DNA from 3 places in the Rummeliibacillus sp. NPDC094406 genome. Region 1 is predicted to be linked to each of the others. Evidence: predicted binding sites of a transcription regulator. Region 1 holds the regulator's gene; each other region holds the start of a gene.
The links. Region 1 encodes LexA, which represses DNA repair genes until DNA is damaged. Its sites were predicted from a motif close to CGAACATATGTTCG; they were not measured.
Positions count from the first base shown of each region.

Region 2: a site for LexA is predicted at 1,667-1,680, ahead of uvrB (excinuclease ABC subunit UvrB). Genes of this name have one in related genera too.
Region 3: a site for LexA is predicted at 1,220-1,233, ahead of ACIQ4I_RS08775 (DNA polymerase IV). Genes of this name have one in related genera too.

Region 1 is NZ_JBIWGZ010000002.1:139,469-142,762, forward strand. It holds gene ACIQ4I_RS05410 (aminotransferase-like domain-containing protein) at 1-337, shown strand, start outside; gene ACIQ4I_RS05415 (YneB family resolvase-like protein) at 548-1,204, opposite strand; gene yneA (cell division suppressor protein YneA) at 1,201-1,515, opposite strand; gene lexA (transcriptional repressor LexA) at 1,683-2,297, shown strand; gene ACIQ4I_RS05430 (hypothetical protein) at 2,324-2,584, opposite strand; gene ACIQ4I_RS05435 (hypothetical protein) at 3,151-3,294, shown strand, end outside.
Region 2 is NZ_JBIWGZ010000002.1:563,307-566,600, reverse strand. It holds gene ACIQ4I_RS07540 (YhjD family protein) at 314-691, shown strand; gene ACIQ4I_RS07535 (competence protein ComK) at 657-1,226, opposite strand; gene uvrB (excinuclease ABC subunit UvrB) at 1,756-3,294, shown strand, end outside.
Region 3 is NZ_JBIWGZ010000003.1:81,875-85,168, reverse strand. It holds gene ACIQ4I_RS08785 (YbfB/YjiJ family MFS transporter) at 1-398, opposite strand, end outside; gene ACIQ4I_RS08780 (GNAT family N-acetyltransferase) at 555-1,091, opposite strand; gene ACIQ4I_RS08775 (DNA polymerase IV) at 1,252-2,493, shown strand; gene rnz (ribonuclease Z) at 2,505-3,294, shown strand, end outside.

The DNA.
Region 1 (3,294 bases):
GAATCATTTAATCGAACTACGAGATCATTTAAAGGTTCGTGCTAAATTTGTTGAAAATATTCTTACTGAACAATTCAGCTCGATCGCTACATGGGAAAGTCCTCAAGGGGGATTTTATATTTGGCTAAGATTTAATGAATCTATTGTGACAAAAGATTTTTTCTTAAAACTTCTAAAAAGAAATGTACTGATTAATCCTGGTTTCATCTATGATGCAGAAGATACAAATCACATTAGAATGTCCTACTCATATGCATCATTAGATAATTTAAAGGTAGGATTAGACATCTTATATGAAGAAAGTCTTTCGATGATAAAAAACAGTTGTACTCCATAGCATGGAATACAACTGCTTTTTCTTAAAGCTATGTTATTGGATATTGTCGAATTTTTCTCTAAAGCGCTAGCATTAAGTGCACAAAGCTTTCTTACGCTTTGTGTAATCTCTGGCACAATAACAATTCCTTTCGAATATCAATCAAATTTAAGAACGCCTTTTCTTAATGGTAGATATTAAACATTGTGAAATATTAAATGAACTGAAAACTTATTTATCCTGTTCTTCTTCATATTCTTTAAAACGTCTGTGAACAGTTGCTTTACTAATTTGAAAACCTAAGCCATTTAAAGTTGAAGTTATTTCTTCAAAGGTCATGCCTTTTTGTCTTAAGCTAATTATTTGTTCAATAGGCACATCTATCCGGTCTCTGCCTTCCGGATTACCTCGATCCTTCAAATTATTTTCGGGTCTGTATCCATTTTGAACAGCTCTTTTCATACCTCGGCGTATTTTCGCATTATGTAATTTTCGTTGATACTCCTCTACAAGAGCTAAAATTTCAAGCAACATAGTATCCATATCATTCAACTTAATATTGCCGGAATCACTTAAGGTAAATATATCAACATTCATCTTTTGCAATAAATGCAAAACGGCCATTCGTCCATTACCACGTCCTAAACGTGTCTCATCTTGAACAAATAAGGTGAAAATGTGATATTCCTTCATAAACTCTAGTAAATCTAATAAACCTTCACGATCAATATCATAACCACTATGTCTGTCCGTAAATACTTCTGCTACTTCATATCCTTCTGATTTTGCAAAGTCTCTTAGTTCAATCTCTTGTCTTTCTATTGATGTATCTTGTGTTTCCTTTTCTGTGCTTACACGACAATACAATACTGCCTTATTATTCATCATTTTCTGTCACTCGCCAATTCTATTCCTTCATCTTTTGAAATTGATTTTTTATAATCTGGAATAATTAAAGTATGACCAGCTATTATTTTATCGTCAAACATATTGTTTTCATTTTTCACTAAGCGTACCCACTCGTCATTTGATAAATCACCTTTGTATTGATCGGATAATGCCCATAGTGTATCTCCTTCTTGTATTTCAATATTAGTATATTTTGTCGTATCTCTATTTGATATAAAAAGAATGATCATACCAATTGTTACGAATATGATTAGTAATGCTGCATTTTGATTTCTATTAACCCAGTTCATATGAATCTTCCTTCCATCGAATGTTTGTTCGGAATGTATGTTCTCAATATAAACCGAACACTTGTTTTTTGTCAAACACTTTTTCGAACCTACGTTTGCATTTTTTGTTCGGTAATGCTATACTAAATTTAACAATTAGAAGAATACTAAGATAAGAGGTGAATGGATTGAAAAAAGTATCGAAAAGACAAGAAGATATACTTGAATTTATTAAAGAAGAAGTTCGTTCAAAAGGATACCCACCTTCCGTCCGAGAGATTGGCGAAGCTGTAGGATTAGCATCAAGTTCTACTGTCCACGGACATTTAAATAGACTTGAAAGCAAAGGACTTATTCGTCGCGATCCAACAAAACCTCGTGCAATAGAAATTTTGGATCAAGATAATATTTCAAAACAAGGTGTAATGCATGTTCCACTAGTTGGAAAAGTTACTGCTGGTCTGCCGATTACAGCTATTGAAAATATAGAAGAATATTTCCCTATTCCAAACTATTATGGAACTTCAGATGATCATATTTTCATGCTTGAAATCATGGGCGAATCTATGATCGAGGCCGGTATTTTAGACGGCGATTATGTCATAGTAAAACAACAAGCAACAGCCAATAATGGTGATGTTATTGTCGCTATGACAGAAGAAAATGAAGCTACTGTAAAACGCTTCTATAAAGAAGATGGTTTTTTCCGACTCCAACCAGAAAACTCTTCAATGGACCCGATTATTGTAGAAAGTGTCTCTGTTCTTGGGAAAGTGGTTGGTTTATATCGTAACGTTCACTAATCAATCATATGAAAAAGTATCCAAATCTATTCTAATAAGATAGATTTGAATGCTTTTTTATTTTGCGTTATTTGATTTTTACGTTTTAAGACTAAATAATTTTTTGATAAGCATTCAATATGAACAGCTTGAATGGTACCGCCAAAAGTATGATTGATCAAAATGCAATACGGTCGTTTTATACACTTTTCATGCTCTAAAATACGACCGATGATACGTGCTTCATAAATTGTTCCAATTCCCAATTCTGCAAGTATACGGCTATTTCCCTCACCTAAAACTCCCATTAATATTTTTCCTTGTATACCAGATGCATTAATCGTAAAATTCCCGTGGAAAAAGAAAAAGCGTTGAGGCTTAGAGCCCCAACGCTTTATATCTTAATACATTTTCATGTATTGGTCACGTTCCCATTGGTGTACTTGCGTACGGATTATAAACAAAGGTTATTTATAGATACTTATCATTGTTTAATGGCTGATTTTATAGATTTTGTAGCTATATCGATATTTAATAAATGGTGTCATTTTGGTCTGATTTTGGTCTGATTTATACAATATATAAATTATTTTGGTCCGAGAAATATTAAACCTTCCATTTCAAATTTTATTAAACACGGATAATCTACTTGTATTTAACATATCATAAATGCTTGTTTTATCGCAAATGTGTATTTATTGTTTTTTATCTTGTTTCATATTCGTGGTCATTTTGTGGCTTTTGTGGTCATTTTGTGGTCAATCCACTGAAAACTAATTTTAACAATTATAATAGAAGGAACTCCATTTTCAAAAAAATCTATCCATACCTTCTATTTGTTATTATACTATATATTGGAAAGGTGGTTATAATATTGGGCGCAAAAAATAAAGTAATTGCTGGTGATTATCAAGGTAAAAATGTTCTTCACACTTTAGGTATAGTTTCTATTGCTACTAGCCTCTTTAAAACACTTGATCTTACTAAAGAAAATGTAAAAGAATATGAGCTTATAACA
Region 2 (3,294 bases), 420 kb from region 1:
AATGCATTCGCATTTTCTTCATGCGGTGCTAATTCAATGTCCTGCGGGAAAAGCGTGAGCCTTGAGATCCTGGACGTAGCGAATGGGAAAGCTCAAGCCACGCCCAGGAAAGCGTTCACCAGAAACGGAAAACCATTTGCAAACATCAAAAAAGTACAATTCAAATCAATTTTTGAATTGTACTTTTTTACTTTTAGGATATCCCCTTTAAAAGTTTATTTACCAAATATTACAATACCTATTTACTTGTCAAAAGCGTGACTCCATTGTAAAATTAAATCAGAACATTTGTTCTTAATTTGGAGGTGGAATGATGTTGAATTTATCAAAGGAAGCAATCCAAATGCTAGAACAGGTCATTTACTTACCAATGGTTTTACAAATTCTACAAAGAGACTGTCAGGCGTTTGAACAAGGCACTTTTAAACTAAAACAACCATATATTAAATTGGTCGAACAGACTATATCATTTGTTCAAAAAGAATTAGCAGGGGCTAAACGCTATTTACGTCAAAATCAGTTACAGGTATTTCGTGGTGAGCGGGACGATTTATTTTCGGAATACATTTTCGTACGTCAACGTGCACAAGATTGTCGGCGATATTCTAATATTCGGCTACGGAACCATGTAGAAGATTTACTGTCTTATTATTTAGCTAAGGCACAAGAAATAACTCATTGCGAACAGTAGCAAGTACACTTTCAGCATAGTGTTGCTGTAGCATATTATCCATATGACGGAAGTATAAAATGGATGCATAGTATTGCTGTCTTGAAAGGGTTGTGAAACTAATCTGCTCTTCTGTATACACATCGTTTTTAAAATGTAGGCCTATACCTTGTTTACCGATTAATGAATGCCCTCTAAAGTTTTGCCACAGAATCCACGTATTATGATTCTTTTTAGGAGATGCAGTTGGAAAGAAAATATACGGCTTATTAAGAACAGACAAAACAATGGGAAGTTTAATCATATTTTCTTCCTTACTTGAATTTACATTTACCTCTCTAAAAATACTATTGGAATAATTTAAAGTGACGTCTAAAGTAGTTCCTAATGATGCACAAATGCGATTCATCAAACGTGTTACTGTACATGGCACTACATATCTTTTTTCTAATTCCAAGACTAACGAGTAATTATGTCCATCAATTATCATAGGTTTTAACATACAAATATTAGGCGTCAAACAAAAATCATAAAGACTAACCATTCTGTAGTTCATTTTAGTTCCTCCTTTGCGATCAAAGTATTGTTTCGAATGACGATACCAATAGTGAAAAATTAATGTGTAAATTGTGTATAACAACACCCGCTTTCTTTCCTGAAATGTTATGAGAAAGTAAAAAATTTGCATATTCATGATGTTTTTTCTATACTATCAAAAAGTATTTAGAATAGAAAAATGACAAAAATGATCATTTCGTTGGCAAAATTAATCGTTTGCCTGGACTAAACGAGCAGTTTGATTGGACCAAAAAATTTTTAATCAACTGTTTTTTTAATTTATCTTTTTCGCAAAATCTCCCAAGGACTAGCAACTAAAATGACTTATATTGAAAAGAGTACAAGTCAAGAAATTGCTAACAGAAATGGTAGAGGACTATACTCATTCGGAAGATCAAATACCGTTCAATTAGAGCGGTTTTTTTATTACAACTATCTAAAACGTACGTTCGCGTTTTTCTCGATATTTTCTAACAGCTATGTTAAAATATAGCTACTAGATTGCGACGAACGAGGAGGACAAAATAATGGAGCAGGAATTTGATTTGCATTCACCCTACAAGCCCAGCGGAGACCAACCAACCGCTATTCAAGAACTTGTTGAAGGTGTAAAACAAGGTAAGCAACATCAAACATTACTTGGGGCAACAGGAACAGGAAAAACATTCACCGTTTCTAATGTGATTAAAGAAGTAAAAAAGCCAACACTTGTAATTGCTCATAATAAGACACTTGCAGGACAACTATACAGTGAATTCAAAGAATTTTTCCCAAATAATGCAGTTGAGTATTTTGTTAGTTACTATGATTACTATCAGCCAGAAGCGTATGTGCCACAAACAGATACTTATATTGAAAAAGACTCCAGTATTAATGACGAGATTGATAAGCTACGACATTCTGCAACATCTTCTTTGTTTGAACGGGATGATGTAATTATCATCGCATCTGTTTCTTGTATTTATGGTTTAGGTAATCCAGAGGAATATCGAGAAATGGTTGTATCCATTCGAACTGGTATGGAAATTGAGCGTAATCAGTTATTGCGAAAATTAGTGGATATCCAATATGAACGAAACGACATTAATTTTACTCGTGGTAAGTTTAGAGTACGTGGAGATGTGGTTGAAATTTTCCCAGCATCTCGTGATGAACGCTGTATTCGTATTGAGTTCTTTGGTGATGAAGTAGATCGTATTCGTGAAGTTGATGCCCTCACAGGCGAGATATTAGGTGAACGTGAGCATATAGCAATCTTCCCAGCTTCTCACTTCGTAACACGTGAGGAAAAAATGTTAAAAGCAATCGAAATGATTGAAGAAGAATTGCAAGATAGATTAAAACAGCTTCGCTCAGAAGATAAACTTTTAGAAGCACAACGATTAGAACAACGAACGAATTATGATTTAGAAATGATGAAAGAAATGGGCTTCTGCTCTGGTATTGAAAACTATTCACGTCCTATGACCCTACGTCCACCAGGAGTAACCCCATACACCTTGCTGGATTATTTCCCTGAAGACTTTTTGTTAATAGTGGATGAAAGTCATGTTACATTGCCACAAATTCGTGGGATGTATAACGGTGACCAAGCACGAAAAAATGTCTTAGTAGAACATGGTTTCCGTTTACCATCTGCACTTGATAATAGACCGTTAAAATTTGAAGAATTTGAGAAACATATTCATAACGCCATTTATGTTTCGGCAACACCAGGTCCTTATGAACTGGAACATACACCTGAAGCGGTTGAACAAATTATTCGTCCGACAGGTTTATTGGATCCTGAAATTGAAGTGCGTCCAATTGAAGGACAAATTGATAACTTAATTGATGAAATTCAATTACGCGTAGAACGTAATGAACGTGTACTAGTAACGACTTTAACGAAGAAAATGTCAGAGGATTTAACCGATTACTTAAAAGAAATAGGCATTAAAGTTCAGTATTTGCACTCTGAAGTTAAAACGTTAGAACGTATCGAAATCATTCGGGAATTACGCATAGGTACGTATGATGTCTTAATTGGTATCAATTTATTGCGTGAGGGATTAGATATTCCAGAG
Region 3 (3,294 bases), on a different contig from region 1:
CCAGACCATTTAGCTAGAAAATGCCGAGCCAAGTAATCCAATAACATACTAGAAGTTAATACAAATATAATTCCTCCGGTAATTCCATTAATTAATCGTAAAAATAACCATACATAAAAGTTGTTTACAATACCCATCCCCAATATGGAAATAACACAAATCCAACCATTCATGTAAAGCTTTTTTTTCTGATTTTTTACGATAAAGCCTGCCCATAAAGCACCTACAAAATAACCAATATAATTTGCTGAAGCTAACCATCCACCTTTTTCAACAGACAATCCCTCAGCTTCACGTAGAAAAGGTAAAATTGGTGTAAACGAAAAACGACCAATTCCCATTGCAACTACTAAAAATAAAACAGCCCCCACAATGATCCCTGCATGGTGACGATTCATAAAAACACCCCCATTAAGTAGAAAAAAATGACTTGAACGATAAATATAGTATAACTTAAATGGAATGATATGGTATATATTGGATTGAAATAATATGAAAAAGTTATTGGATAATGTATTTGAATCATTTTCATAATTACTCAAAACTTAGGTGCATTATTTATGCCATTCATCAGCCAATATTCCATAAACCGCATGGTCAACATAATGGTCATAAAGCCATTCATTGCTCCGAAGTGTACCTTCATGAACATAGCCTAGCCGTTCAGGGATACTTCTACTTTTTTTATTTTCAATGGCAGCACGTATTTCAACTTTATTCATGAACAGTTCTTTAAAAGCGTATTCAGTTAAAGCATGAACGGCTTTTGTCATGATCCCATTTCCTTGATATTCGCTACCTAACCAATAGCCTATAGCAGCGAAACGGTTTATACGATCAATGTTGTTGAAACCGGTGATTCCAACGACCTTTCCTTTCCAAACAATAGCCAAGTTTAATAATGTTCCATCTTTTTCACCTTTTTGACTAAAAGTAATATAGTTTAGTGTATCTTCTACCGTCTTTGTGCCATCCACCCATGGAAGCCATTCTCTTAAATATGCTCGATCCTTTTCTGTTAATGAAAATAATGCCTTTGCATCTTGTGGATTTACAGGTCTTAAAATAAGATCATCAGAGACTTCTAACATATATATTTACCACCTTTCGAAATATTCTTAATATTTTAATGGATATTACTGTAAGTTAGCAATACTTTTTTAATTTCTATGGAATTATTGAATATTTAGTCTTACGAATATTTTTGTTATACTAAAGGAGAACGTTTGGTCGATTAGGGGAGGGGAAGATATGGCTGCTCAAGGGAGAATTTTATTTCATATTGATATGAACTGTTTTTATGCTTCAGTTGAACAGGCACATAATCCCGAGCTGAAGGGAAAGGCACTTGCTATTGCAGGAAATCCAAAAGAACGCAGGGGGATTCTTGTCACTTGTTCTTATGAGGCAAGGGCAAAGGGCGTTTATACAACGATGGCTGTTTGGGAAGCAAAACGTAAATGTCCAGAACTTATCCTTATGGCGCCAAATTTTGAACGCTATCGTAATGCTTCAAAGGCAATGTTCGCAATATTACGCACATATACGGATCTTGTTGAACCTGTTTCCATCGATGAAGGTTATATGGATGTATCAGATATTGTACATGGAGAAGAAGCAATTGAACTTGCAGAATCAATCCAAACTCGTATTTTAAGCGAATTAGATTTACCTTGCTCTATAGGTATTGCCCCAAATAAATTCCTTGCAAAAACTGCTTCTGATATGAAAAAGCCAATGGGTATTACAATTCTAAGAAAAAGAGATGTTTCGAAAATACTATGGCATTTACCGGTTATTGAAATGCATGGAGTAGGGGAAAGTACGGCAAAAAAACTTGAGGGAATAGGAGTTCTCACAATTGGGAACCTTGCAAATATAGAGGATTATGTAATCAAATCGAATCTTGGAAAAAATGGACTTCGCCTAAAAAATCGTGCAAATGGTATCGATCATCGGGATGTTGATCCAAACTCAATATATGATACAAAATCGATTGGAAATTCGATGACTTTTCCGGTTGATTTGGTTGAATTTTCAGAGTTGGAAAGTGCAATTCAAAAGCTTTGCGAAAAAGTAGCAAAACGATTGGATGCAAAAAATCTAGCAGGGCATACTGTTTCAATTATGATTCGTGATGCAGATTGGCATAATAGCAGTAGAAGTAAAACAATTTCAAATGCAATTTATAAAAAAGAAGAGATTGAATCAATTGCAATAACTCTAACCGAAAAGCATTGGAATGGTTCACCAGTGCGATTACTTGGCGTAACCGTCAGCAATGTTGCGGACAAAAAAGAAACAGCGGAGCAATTATCCATCTTTACTTTTGAAAAATACGTAAAAGAAGAGCCAGTATTGAAAATTGTTGAACAATTACAACACAAATTTGGCAAAGATATTATTACAAAAGGGATCAAAGATGTGAAGAAAAAAACTTACGAATCACAAACAAGTTTTAGCAAAGATTTTTTGGATGATCATAAACGTTAGGAGGAGAACAATTGCATATTCAATTTTTAGGTACAGGTGCAGGGATGCCTTCTAAATCGCGAAATACAAGCTCATTAGCTCTAAAATTATTAGATGAGAGAGGCACAATATGGTTATTTGATTGTGGAGAAGCAACACAACATCAAATTTTACATACAACAATCAAACCTCGAAAATTAGAAAAAATTTTTATCACACATTTACATGGGGATCATATATACGGATTACCGGGTTTACTAGGCTCTCGCTCATTTTTAGGTGGGGAAAAGCCATTAACAATTTATGGACCTAAAGGATTGAAAGAATGGATTCAACTTACCTTACAAACATCACAAACACATCTAAACTATACAATCGAATTTGTTGAAGTTGAAGAAGGAGTCATCTTTGAAGATGAAGATTTTAAAGTGACAGCAATGCCTCTGCAACATGTTGTCCCATGCTTTGGCTATCGTCTTGAACAAAAGCCATTACCAGGCGCTTTACAAATTGAAAAGGCTAGAGCATTTGGTGTTCCAAAAGGTCCATTATTAGGGAAATTAAAAAATGGCATGGATGTAACATTAGATGACGGTACAATTATCCGCAGTGAAGAAGTCACAGAATCACCGAAAAGTGGATTTACAGTCGCAATTTTAGGTGATACACGCTATTGTGAGAATGCTATTACACTAAGCCATAATGCAGATATCGTCATTCATGAAGCAACTTTTGATCATACCACAGAAGATTTAGCTGCTAATTATGGACATTCCACGAATATTGATGCAGCAAATGTAGCGCGGATATCAGGAGCCCAAA